2 regions of the Streptomyces sp. MAR4 CNX-425 genome follow, and region 1 is predicted to be linked to the other one. Evidence: riboswitches for the same ligand, from Rfam matches in the RefSeq annotation. Region 1 holds a riboswitch; the other holds the start of a gene.

Region 1 (5,378 bases):
CGGTGAGTTCCCCGGGACGGACATCATTCCGAGATTCTTCGCCGTGCACGTGCTCCTGGTGCCGGGAATCATGCTGGGGCTCTTCGTGCTCCACCTGATCCTGGTCTTCTACCACAAGCACACCCAGTACGCGGGCGCCGGCAAGACCAACGACAACGTCGCGGGCATGCCCTTCATGCCGGTCTACGTGGCGAAGGCGGGCGGGTTCTTCTTCCTCGTCTTCGGCGTGATCACGGTGATCGCGGGGATGTTCACCATCAACCCGGTCTGGGATCTCGGACCCTACCGACCAGACCTGGTCTCCACCGGAGCCCAACCGGACTGGTACATGGGCTGGACCGAGGGGCTGATCCGGTTCATGCCGGGCTGGGAGTGGGTCATCCCGGGCGGGTACACGATCAACTTCGGGGTGTTCATCCCGCTGATGATCGTGGGCGTCGTCCCGATCGCGATGATGGTCTACCCGTTCTTCGAGTCCTGGGTCACCGGCGACCGCCGCGAGCACCACATCCTGGACCGCCCGCGCAACGTCCCGACCCGGACCGCGTTTGGCGTCGCCTGGCTGACCTGGGTCTTCGTGCTGCTGATGGCCGGCGGCAACGACCTGTGGGCCACGCACTTCCACCTGTCGATCAACTCGATCACCTGGTTCGTGCGGATCTCCTTCTTCGTCGGCCCGGTGCTCGCCTTCTGGATCACCCGGCGCATCTGCCTCGGGCTCCAGCGGCGGGACCGCGAGAAGGTCCTGCACGGCCGGGAGACGGGCATCATCAAGCGGCTGCCGCACGGCGAGTTCACCGAGGTGCACGAGCCGCTGCCGCAGGAGGAGCTGCACAAGCTCACCGCGCACGAGCAGTACGCCCCGCTGGAGCTCGGCCCGACGGTCGACGACAACGGCGTGGTGCGCAAGCAGAGCCCGGTGCAGAAGCTGCGGGCCCGGCTGTCGCAGGGCTACTTCGGCGAGGCCGGCCAGATCCCGAAGCCGACCCGGCGCGAGTACGAGGAGATCACCAGCGGCCACGGGCACCACTGACCCGTACGCCGCCCGGCGGATCGCCGGCGAGGGCCCCCGTCCAGGAATCGGACGGGGGCCCTTCGGCGTACCCTGCCCCCGATAAGCTGACGCCCGTCAGCCGAGACGACCCACGGGATGGTGTGCCATGAGCGTGCAGACGGCAGCAGGAGGCGACAGCTCGGCCGCGCGTTCCTGGCCGGACGTCATCAGCGCGCTGATCGCCGGGCGGGACCTGAGCGCCGAGGACACCGCCTGGGCCATGGACCAGATCATGTCGGGCGAGGCCAGCAACGCGCAGATCGCCGGGTTCGCGGTCGCGCTGCGGGCCAAGGGCGAGACGGTCGCGGAGCTGTCCGGGCTGGTGCGCACGATGTACGAGCACGCCCACACCATCGACGTCCCCGGCCCGACCGTGGACGTCGTCGGCACCGGCGGCGACCGGGCCCGTACCGTCAACATCTCCACCATGTCCGCGATCGTTGTCGCCGGGACCGGTGCGAAGGTCGTCAAGCACGGCAACCGGGCGGCGTCCTCCGCCTCCGGCGCCTCCGACGTGCTGGAGAAGCTGGGGGTCAACCTCGACCTCACGCCGCAGCGGGTCGCCGAGGTCGTCGGGGAGGCGGGCATCACGTTCTGCTTCGCGGTGAAGTTCCACCCCGCGCTGCGGCACGTCGCGCAGACGCGCAAGGAGCTGGGCGTGGCCACCCCGTTCAACTTCCTCGGCCCGCTCACCAACCCCGCCCGGGTCGGGGCGCAGGCCACCGGCGTCGCGGACGCCCGGATGGCGCCCATCATGGCCGGGGTGCTGGCCGAGCGCGGCGCGTCCGCGCTCGTCTTCCGCGGCGACGACGGGCTGGACGAGCTGACCACGACGGCCACCTCCCAGGTGTGGACCGTGCGCGGCGGCGCGGTGCGGCGGGAGACCTTCGACCCCCGGGACGTCGGCATCGACCTGGTGCCGGTGGAGGCGCTGCGGGGCGCCGACGCCTCGTACAACGCGGACGTCGCCCGCCGGCTGCTCGCCGGCGAGACCGGCCCGGTGCGCGACGCGGTCCTGCTCAACGCGGCGGCGGCCCTCACGGCCCTGGACGGCGACGCGGACGGCCCGCTGCCGGACCGGATCGCGGCGGGGATCGTACGGGCGGCGGAGTCGATCGACTCGGGATCGGCGCAGCGGGCGCTGGAGCGCTGGGTGGCGGCCAGCAACGCCTGAGGGGCTTTGGCCGCCGATTTCCGGAGAGTTGCGGACAGTCCGGGCAACCGGGTTGCGCCGCGGCTCTCCGGTGCGCATACTCCTGACCAGGTCACGAGCGACAGCGATCAAGGCCCCGGCCCGCTGTCCGGCAACCCTCCGTCCGTGGCGGGGTGCCCCGGGTGATGACCGGGCCGCAGGCAGCGAGGTCTGCGGCAAGCGCGGACCCCTCGCGTATCCAGGGGTCCTGGTCGGCCGAGGGAGTACCGCCGTGAGCAAGCGAATGCGCTAGGGCCTGTCCGGCGGATCCGGTTCGGAGATCCCGCGGCGCCCGGCAACGTCCACCGGCGGGCGGGGCGCCGCCCGCACACCGGGTCGTGCACGCCGCGCCGGCGCCGCGCGCCGGCGCCTCGCGGGACCGCGAGACGGTCCGCCGGGCAGGCCCTGAGGGCCTCCGCCCCCCCGCGCGGTTTCCGCCTCCGGGCGCCGCGCGCCCGGCCCTCCGGGCCGGTTCCGGGCCGTACGGCCCGTCAGCCCGCATCCGCACGTCCGCCCACGGGAGTTCCGCATGTCCGCGTCCACGCTCGCCTCCGCCTGTCTGCCCGTACTCGGCCGCGAGGTCCGCGCCCCGCTCGTCACCGGCGGCGACGCCGAGTACGCCGCCCTCGACTACGCCGCCAGCGCCCCGGCGCTCCAGCGCGTCTGGGACGACGTCGCCGCCTACGCGCCGTACTACGGCAGCGTGCACCGCGGCGCCGGCTACCTCTCGCAGCTGTCCACCGAGCTGTACGAGTCCAGCCGGGCCACGGTCGCCGGGTTCCTCGGCTGCCGCCCCGGCGACCAGGTCGTCTTCACCCGTTCCACCACCGACTCGCTCAACCTGCTGGCCACCGCGCTGCCGCCGGGGACCGAGGTCTACGTCTTCGAGACCGAGCACCACGCCGCCCTGCTGCCCTGGCGGCGGCCCGGCTCCACGGCCGGCCGGGTCACCGTCCTCCCCGCGCCCGGCAGCCCCGGGCAGGCGGTGGCGGCGCTGGACTCCGCGCTCGCCGCGCGGGTCGGCGACGGGCCGGCGCTGGTCTGCGTCACCGGCGCCTCGAACGTCACCGGCGAGCTGTGGCCCGTACGGGAGCTGACCGCCGCGGCGCACCGGCACGGGGCGCGGCTGGTCCTGGACGCGGCGCAGCTCGCGCCGCATCACCCGGTGGACGTGGCGGAGCTGGGCGTGGACTGGGTGGCCTTCTCCGGGCACAAGCTGTACGCGCCCTTCGGCGCCGGCGTCCTGGCGGGCCGGGCGGACTGGCTGCGGGCCGCGCCGCCGTACCTCGCGGGCGGCGGCGCCAGCCGGCGGGTGGGGCGCGCGGCGGACGGGGGGCTGGACGTCGAGTGGCAGACGACCGCGGCGCGCCACGAGGCGGGGTCGCCGAACGTGATCGGCGCGTACGCGATCGCCTCGGCGTGCAAGGCACTGACGGAGGCCGGGTTCGACGCGCTGGTGGCGCGGGAGCGGGCGCTGGTGGCGCGGGTCCTCGCGGGGCTCGCGGAGCTGCCGGGGGTGCGGGTGCTGTCGCTGTTCGGGGCGGACGCGGCGCGGGTGGGGGTGATCTCGTTCGTGGTCGACGGCTGGCGCAGCGCGCACCTGGCGGCGGCGCTGTCGGCGGAGCACGGCATCGGGGTGCGGGACGGGCTGTTCTGCGCGCACCCGCTGGTGCGGGCGCTGCTCGGCGGGGCGGCCGGGGCGGGCGGGTCCACGGAGTCCGCGGAGTGCGGGGGCGGTACGGGGGAGGGGGAGCTGCCGCTGAACGCGGTGCGGGTGAGCTTCGGGGCGGGCACGCCGGACGAGCACGTGGACCGGTTCCTGGCGGCGCTGGGGTCGCTGGTGCGCGACGGGGCGCGGTGGTCGTACCGCACGGTGGACGGCCGCTGCGTCCCCGCCACCGGCGCGGACCGGGAGGTCTGAGCGCGGGGCCGGGGCCCGGCCGCGCGGCGGCGCGCGTCCGTCCCGTTCCGCCGTACCGCCGCTCCTCCTCCCGGTCCGGAGCCCGCGGCTACCGTCCGGCCCCGGCCGCCGGCCGCGCGGCCAGCGCGCTGCCCAGCAGCACCATCCGCAGCGACCGTTCGGCCGCGTCCGCCAGGAACTCCCGGGCCCGCAGCAGCGCTTCGGGCAGTGCCATCGGGCCCGGGATGATGGTGCCGTAGGCGTCGACGCCGGTGCCGTGGATCTCGTGCGCGCCCTCGCCGAGGGTGCCCGCGAGCGCCAGGACCGGGCGGTCGTGCAGCTTGGCGCGCCGCGCCACCTCCGCGGGGACCTTGCCGCGCGGGGTCTGGTGGTCGAGCGCGCCCTCCGCGGTGATGACGAGGTCGGCGGCGGCCAGCCGGGCGTCGAGGTCGAGGTGGCCGAGGAGCACCTCGAAGCGGGGGAGGAGGCGGGCGCCGACGGCCGCGAGCCCGGCGCCGAGGCCGCCGGAGGCGCCGGTGCCGGCGCCGCGGCGGAGGTCCGTGCCGGGCGCCGGGAGGTCGCGGGTGAGGACGTCGGCCCAGCGGTCGAGCGCGGCGGCCAGCTCCGCCACCTGCCCCGGCGTCGCGCCCTTCTGCGGGCCGAAGACGCGCGCGACGCCGCGCGGGCCGCACAGCACGTTGTACGGGTTGCAGGCCACCAGCAGCTCCGTTTCCGCGAGCCGCGGGTCGAGCCCGGCGGTGTCGACGCGGGCGATCCGGGCGAGGGCGGCGCCGCCGGGGGCGAGGGGGCGGCCGTCGGCGTCGAGGAGCCGGGCGCCGAGGGCGGTGAGGGCGCCGGCGCCGCCGTCGGAGGTGCCGGAGTCGCCGCAGCCGACGACGATGCGCCGTACGCCGCGGTCGAGGGCGGCGCGGATCAGCTCGCCGACCCCGTACGTGGTGGTGCCGCCCGGGTCGCGGCGGGGCCGGGGGACCAGGGCGAGGCCGGCGACGGCGGCCATCTCCACCACCGCGGTGGTGCCGTCGCCGAGGAGCCCGAAGTGCGTCTCCAGCCGGTCGCCGACCGGTCCGGTGGCGGTCAGCGGCACGAGCCGGCCGCCGGTGGCGGCGGCCAGCGCCTGCGCGGTCCCCTCGCCGCCGTCGACCAGCGGGATGAGGTCGACGGCGGCGTCGGGCAGCACGCGGCCGACGCCTTCGGCGATGGCTTCGGCGGCG
Region 2 (5,378 bases), on a different contig from region 1:
CGCCACTCGGGCCGCCGCTCCAGCAGGCGGCGGTAGGCGAGGAGGCCGCGGACGATGTTCTTCGACAGCTCGGTGCGGTCGACGCGGACGAGGACGTGGCGGTCGGCGCCGCCGATCTGCGCGCGGAGGGCGGTCATCCGCTCGGCGACGTCGGGGCGGCGGGAGCGTTCGCGCAGGAAGCCGGCGTCGGCGCCGAGGGCGTGCACGTCGACGAACGTGGTGCGCTTGCCGCGGCGGTCGGGGAGGGCGGAGTCGACGCGCCAGGAGGTCTTCTCCCGGTAGGAGTCGGTCTCGTTGCCGAGGACGTCGAAGCAGCAGGAGACGAAGGCTTCGGCCCAGCGGCGGGTGTGGAAGCCGACGCGGTCGGCGCCGAGGAGCCCGCGGAGAAGGGCGGCGGCGATGTCGTCGGGGAGGAGGCGGAAGTATTCGGGCGGGGCCCAAGGGGTGTGCGTGAAGTGCGAGATCCTGAGGTCGGGTCGGCGCTCGCGGAGCATCCGGGGCACCAGGCAGAGGTGGTAGTCCTGCACGAGCACGGCCGCGCCGTGCTCGGCGCCGTCGGCGAGGGCGTCGGCGAAGGCGCGGTTGTACGTCTCGTAGGCGGCCCAGCGGCGGCGGAAGGCGGCGTCGAAGACGGGGGAGACGGGGATGTCGTAGAGCATGTGGTGGACGAACCACAGCACGGAGTTCGCGACGCCGTTGTAGGCGTCGTGGAAGACGCCGGGGTCGATGCCGAGCATCCGCACCCCGGGCTCCGCCACCCCGCGCCGCACGGCCTCCCGGTCCCCGTCCCCGAGGGCGGCGCACACCCACAGCGCCCCGGCGTCGGGGCCGACGGCGCTGAGCCCGGAGACGAGCCCGCCGCCGCCGCGACGGGCGGCGAGGTCGCCGTCGTCGCGGAGGGAGTAGGAGACGGGGCCGCGGTTGGAGGCGACGAGGAGGGGGGCACGCGGGGGCTCGGCCATGGGCCGAGCCTAGCCGCGGAGGGGGCCGGTGAAACGCGGGCAGGGCGGTGTGGCCGGAGGACACCACCCGCTCCGCGGGGGCCGCGGGGACGGCCGGGGCGGGGGCCCCGGAGGGGGGCGGGAGGCCCGGAGGGGGCGGAGCACCACGGGGGCGGTTGCGGGGGCGGCGGGGGTTCGGTCCGGAGCCGGGCGGCGGTCGGAGGCGGCGGAGGTTCGGTGCGGAGCCGGGCGGCGGTGGGGGGCGGAGCCCGGTGGCGGGTGCCGCGCGGTGGGGTTCGGGGCGGAGCCCCGCGGGGGGTGCGGGGGCCGAGCCCCGGTGGGGGTGCGGGGGCCGAGCCCCGGTGGGGGTGCGGGGCGGAGCCCCGTGGGGAGGTGGAGCGCCGTGGGGTCCGGGGCGCAGGCCCGGCGGGAGCGGCAGCGGAGCCCCGTGGGGAGGTGGAGCGCCGTGGGGTCCGGGATGCAGGCCCGGGGGGAGCGGGGGCGGAGCCTTGGCGGGGTCCGGTGCGCTGTCCCGTGGGGTTTCGGGGCGGAGCCCCGGTGGGGGTGGAGGCGGGGTCTCCGGAGGGGGCCGGGGCAGCCGTGAGGGCCCGGGGCGCAGTCCCGCGGGGGTTCGGGGGCGGAGCCCCCGGCGAGCAGCTCCAGTGGGGCGAGCGCTCGGCGGGGTTCGGGGCGGAGCCCCGGTGGCGGGTGTCGCGCACTGTGGGGTTCGGGGCGGAGCCCCGCGGGGGTGCCGGGGCGGAGCCCCGGTGGGGGCTCGGGGGGCGGAGCCCCCGGCGGTCAGCCCGACGGGGGTGGACCGCTCGGCGGGGTTCGGGGCGGAGCCCCGGGGGTGCGGGGGCGGAGCTCCCGGCGGGGCTCGGGGCGCAGCCCTGAGTTTCGGGAAGGGGCGGGTACGGGGATCCCCCCCACCCCCTACGCCACCGTCGCCCCCGGGTCCGCCTCGCCGCGGCCCCGGCCCCGTACCCCGCCCCGGCCCGCCCGGCGCAGGCTCGCGTACTCGGGGATCTCCCGCATCGGCGGCCGCTCCTCCGTGTCCACCCCGTACGTCCGTGGTTCGAACTCCCCGCCCGCCCCGCGCTCGAACTGCGTCAGCCGCGGCCGCACGAGGTGTCCCCGCGCCAGCCGCAGCTGCGCGGTGCGGTAGATTGCCGCGGCCATGCGGCCGAGGGCCCGGTCGTCCTGGTGGCGGTGGCGGCGGGCGCCGACGTCGACCTGGGCGAGTGCGTCCAGTCCCACGGTGTGCAGTGCGTCGACGAGCAGGCCGAGCTCCACGCCGTATCCCACCGGGAAGGGCAGCCGTTCCAGGAGGGAGCGCCGTGCCGCGTACTCGCCGCCGAGCGGCTGGACGAAGCCGGCCAGCAGGGGCCAGTGGAGGTTCAGCAGTGGCCGGGCCACCAGCTCCGTCACCCGCCCGCCCTGTCCGCCAGGGCTCACCGCGCCGCCGCCCAGCGGCCTGTCGTACACCGCCTTCACGAACTCCACGTCCGGCTCCGTCAGCAGCGGGCCCACGATCCCGCTGACGAACGCCGGGTCGAAGTCCCGCAGGTCCGCGTCGACGAAGCAGACGATCTCGCCCCGTGTCACCAGCAGCGATCGCCACAGCACCTCGCCTTTGCCGGGTGCCGCCGGCACTCGCGGGAGTACTTCGTCGCGGTGTACGACCCGTGCGCCCGCCGCGGCGGCGACTTCCGCCGTGCGGTCGGTGGAGCCGGAGTCGAGCACGATCAGCTCGTCCACGAGCGGGTCGCCCTCCGCCCTGCCGCCCTTCGCCCCGTTCCCCTCCGCTGCGCCTTGCGGCGCCATCAGCTCCGCCCGGATCGCCGCGACGATCTGCCCGACCGTCGCCTCTTCGTTCAGCGCGGGCAGGACGACGCTGACGGTTCCGCGCGCTCCCAGTGCCCGTTTGGCGGCGAGGAGCCGGGCCCGCGGCCGGTCAGCCGCGGACCAGGACCGTGTCTTCAGCCACTGCTCCACGTCTTCGAGCACCTGCGGGCCTCCCCTTGCCGGTGGTCCTGTGCGGTGTGAGGGCTGTCTCGCGTATCGGACGCGTCCTCACAACTGTCCTGGTCGTCGGTTACAGTCTTGAACAACGCGCGTGCCGTCCCTATGTCGGGGTCGGTGCGCGGGACAAATGCTCCGGCCTGGCCGGTGCCATACAGAGCTCATCCAGAGGGGCAGAGGGAACGGCCCGTTGAAGCCCCGGCAACCCTCCGTCCGGCACTCGCGACGCTGCGAGGCCCCGGACGGTGATGGTGCCAATTCCGTCCTGCGGCGAGATGCGTCGCGGGGAAGATGAGGAGAGAGGGCCTCGCCAGTATGGCTGTAGAGACAGCTGCCACCCCCACCGCCGTCGATGGCGCCCCCGATCTGGGTCCGGCCGTCGCGCTGTCCTGCCGGGAGTGCGGGGAGCGGGTGCCGCTGGGTCCCGTTTTCGCGTGCCTGTCGTGTTTCGGGCCGCTGGAGGCGGCGTACGACCTGCCCGGTGGTGACGCGGCGTCCGCCGCGCGGCTGCGGGAGCGTATCGAGGCCGGGCCGCGGAGTATCTGGCGGTACGCGCCGCTGCTGCCGGTGCCGGCCGATGTGGCGGGCAAGCCGAATCTGAATCCGGGCTTCACCCGGTTGCACCGTGCGGACCGGCTCGCGGCCGAGCTGGGTGTCACGGGCGAGCTGCATGTCAAGGACGACTCCGGCAATCCCACGCACTCCTTCAAGGACCGTGTCGTCGCCATCGCCGTCGAGGCGGCCCGTGCGTTCGGTTTCACCACGCTGTCCTGTTCCTCCACGGGCAACCTGGCGGGTGCGGTCGGCGCGGCGGCGGCGCGGGCGGGGCTGCGGTCGTGCGTGTTCATCCCGTACGACCTGGAGCACGCGAAGGTCGTGATGGCGGCGGTCTACGGCGGGGACGTCGTCGGTATCGAGGGCACGTACGACGACGTGAACCGCTTCTGTTCGGAGCTGATCGGCGATTCGGCGGGGGAGGGCTGGGGCTTCACGAACGTCAACCTGCGGCCGTACTACGCGGAGGGCTCGAAGACTCTGGCGTACGAGATCTGCGAGCAGCTCGGCTGGCGGCTCCCGGACAACATCGTCATTCCGGTGGCTTCCGGCTCCCAGCTCACGAAGATCGACAAGGGGCTGAAGGAGCTGATCGCGACGGGGCTGGTCGAGGAGCGCCCGTACCGGATCTTCGGGGCTCAGGCGGCCGGCTGCTCGCCGGTCTCGCGGGCCTACAAGGACGGCCACGACGTCGTACGTCCCGTGCGGCCGGACACGATCGCCAAGTCCCTGGCGATCGGGAACCCGGCCGACGGCCCGTATGTGCTGGACGTGGCGCGCCGTACCGGGGGTGCGGTGGAGGACGTCACGGACGCGGAGGTCGTCGACGCGGTCAAGCTGCTGGCCCGTACCGAGGGCGTCTTCGCGGAGACGGCGGGCGGCGTGACGTTCGGCGTGCTGGCGAAGCTCGTCGCGGACGGCCGGATCGACCCGGCCGAGACCACCGTCGCGATCAACACCGGCGACGGCCTGAAGACTCTCGACGCGGTCGCCGCCACCACGGGGCCGAGCGCGATCATCCGTCCCACACTCGACTCCTTCCGAGAGGCTGGCCTCGCATCATGAGCGTGAACGTCCGAATTCCGACCATCCTTCGTACGTATACAGACGGCCGGGCCGAGGTGAGCGCCGAGGGCGCGACCCTGGCCGACGTGATCGAAGACCTGGAGAAGAACCACCGCGGGATCGCCGCGCGGGTGCTGGACGATCAAGGCAAGCTGCGCCGATTCGTGAACGTCTACGTGAACGATGACGACGTCCGCTTCGCCGATGGCCTGCAGACTCCCACTCCGGAGGGGGCGGGGGTGTCGATCATCCCGGCGGTCGCCGGGGGCTGCTGACCCCCGCCGCCGCGTGCACGGCCCCACCTATCCGGAGTGGGGCCGTTCGCATGTCCGTGCACGCGATAGGGTGAGGGGGTTCCCCCCTCGTGGTCCTTGCTCCATGTATATGAGAACGCGACAAGTTCCGGGTAATTGCGGAGAGTTATTTGTCGTGATGGTCAGTTATGCCCTGCCCGAGTTGTCGTTGAATGCCGGGTATTGATCGGAAAAATACCGATCAGGTGTCCGCAGAATTCTCGTCCGATTGACCTGTTGCACTGGGCATCTGTGCGGATACATTCAGCCGCGGTCGACGCGTTCCGGCGCACGCCCCGGCGTGCATCCGGGGGTGAGGTCTGACCCGGGTCCGCGGAGTGCGGTCCTGTGTAAGGGCCAGCAATAGGGGAGTTTGGAATGGCTCAGGGCACCGTCAAGTGGTTCAACGCGGAGAAGGGGTACGGCTTCATCGCGGTCGACGGTGGTGCGGATGTCTTCGTCCACTACAGCGCGATTCAGATGGACGGGTACCGCACCCTCG

Evidence for each region. A riboswitch is a leader RNA that binds a small molecule or an ion and turns the genes downstream of it on or off. The one in region 1 is predicted to bind S-adenosylmethionine.
Region 2: another riboswitch for S-adenosylmethionine. It lies ahead of thrC (threonine synthase); the one in region 1 lies ahead of ACHZ99_RS02575 (aminotransferase class V-fold PLP-dependent enzyme).

Annotation. Positions count from the first base shown of each region.
Region 1 is NZ_JBMDLF010000001.1:587,504-592,881, reverse strand. Features, by position in the region: gene ACHZ99_RS02585 (cytochrome b) at 1-1,033, shown strand, start outside; gene trpD (anthranilate phosphoribosyltransferase) at 1,161-2,228, shown strand; SAM riboswitch class IV at 2,318-2,435, shown strand; gene ACHZ99_RS02575 (aminotransferase class V-fold PLP-dependent enzyme) at 2,776-4,167, shown strand; gene ACHZ99_RS02570 (glycerate kinase) at 4,256-5,378, opposite strand, start outside.
Region 2 is NZ_JBMDLF010000013.1:217,173-222,550, forward strand. Features, by position in the region: gene ACHZ99_RS30225 (alpha,alpha-trehalose-phosphate synthase (UDP-forming)) at 1-962, opposite strand, end outside; gene ACHZ99_RS30230 (glucosyl-3-phosphoglycerate synthase) at 1,875-2,948, opposite strand; SAM riboswitch class I at 3,122-3,261, shown strand; gene thrC (threonine synthase) at 3,279-4,583, shown strand; gene ACHZ99_RS30240 (MoaD/ThiS family protein) at 4,580-4,858, shown strand; gene ACHZ99_RS30245 (cold shock domain-containing protein) at 5,255-5,378, shown strand, end outside.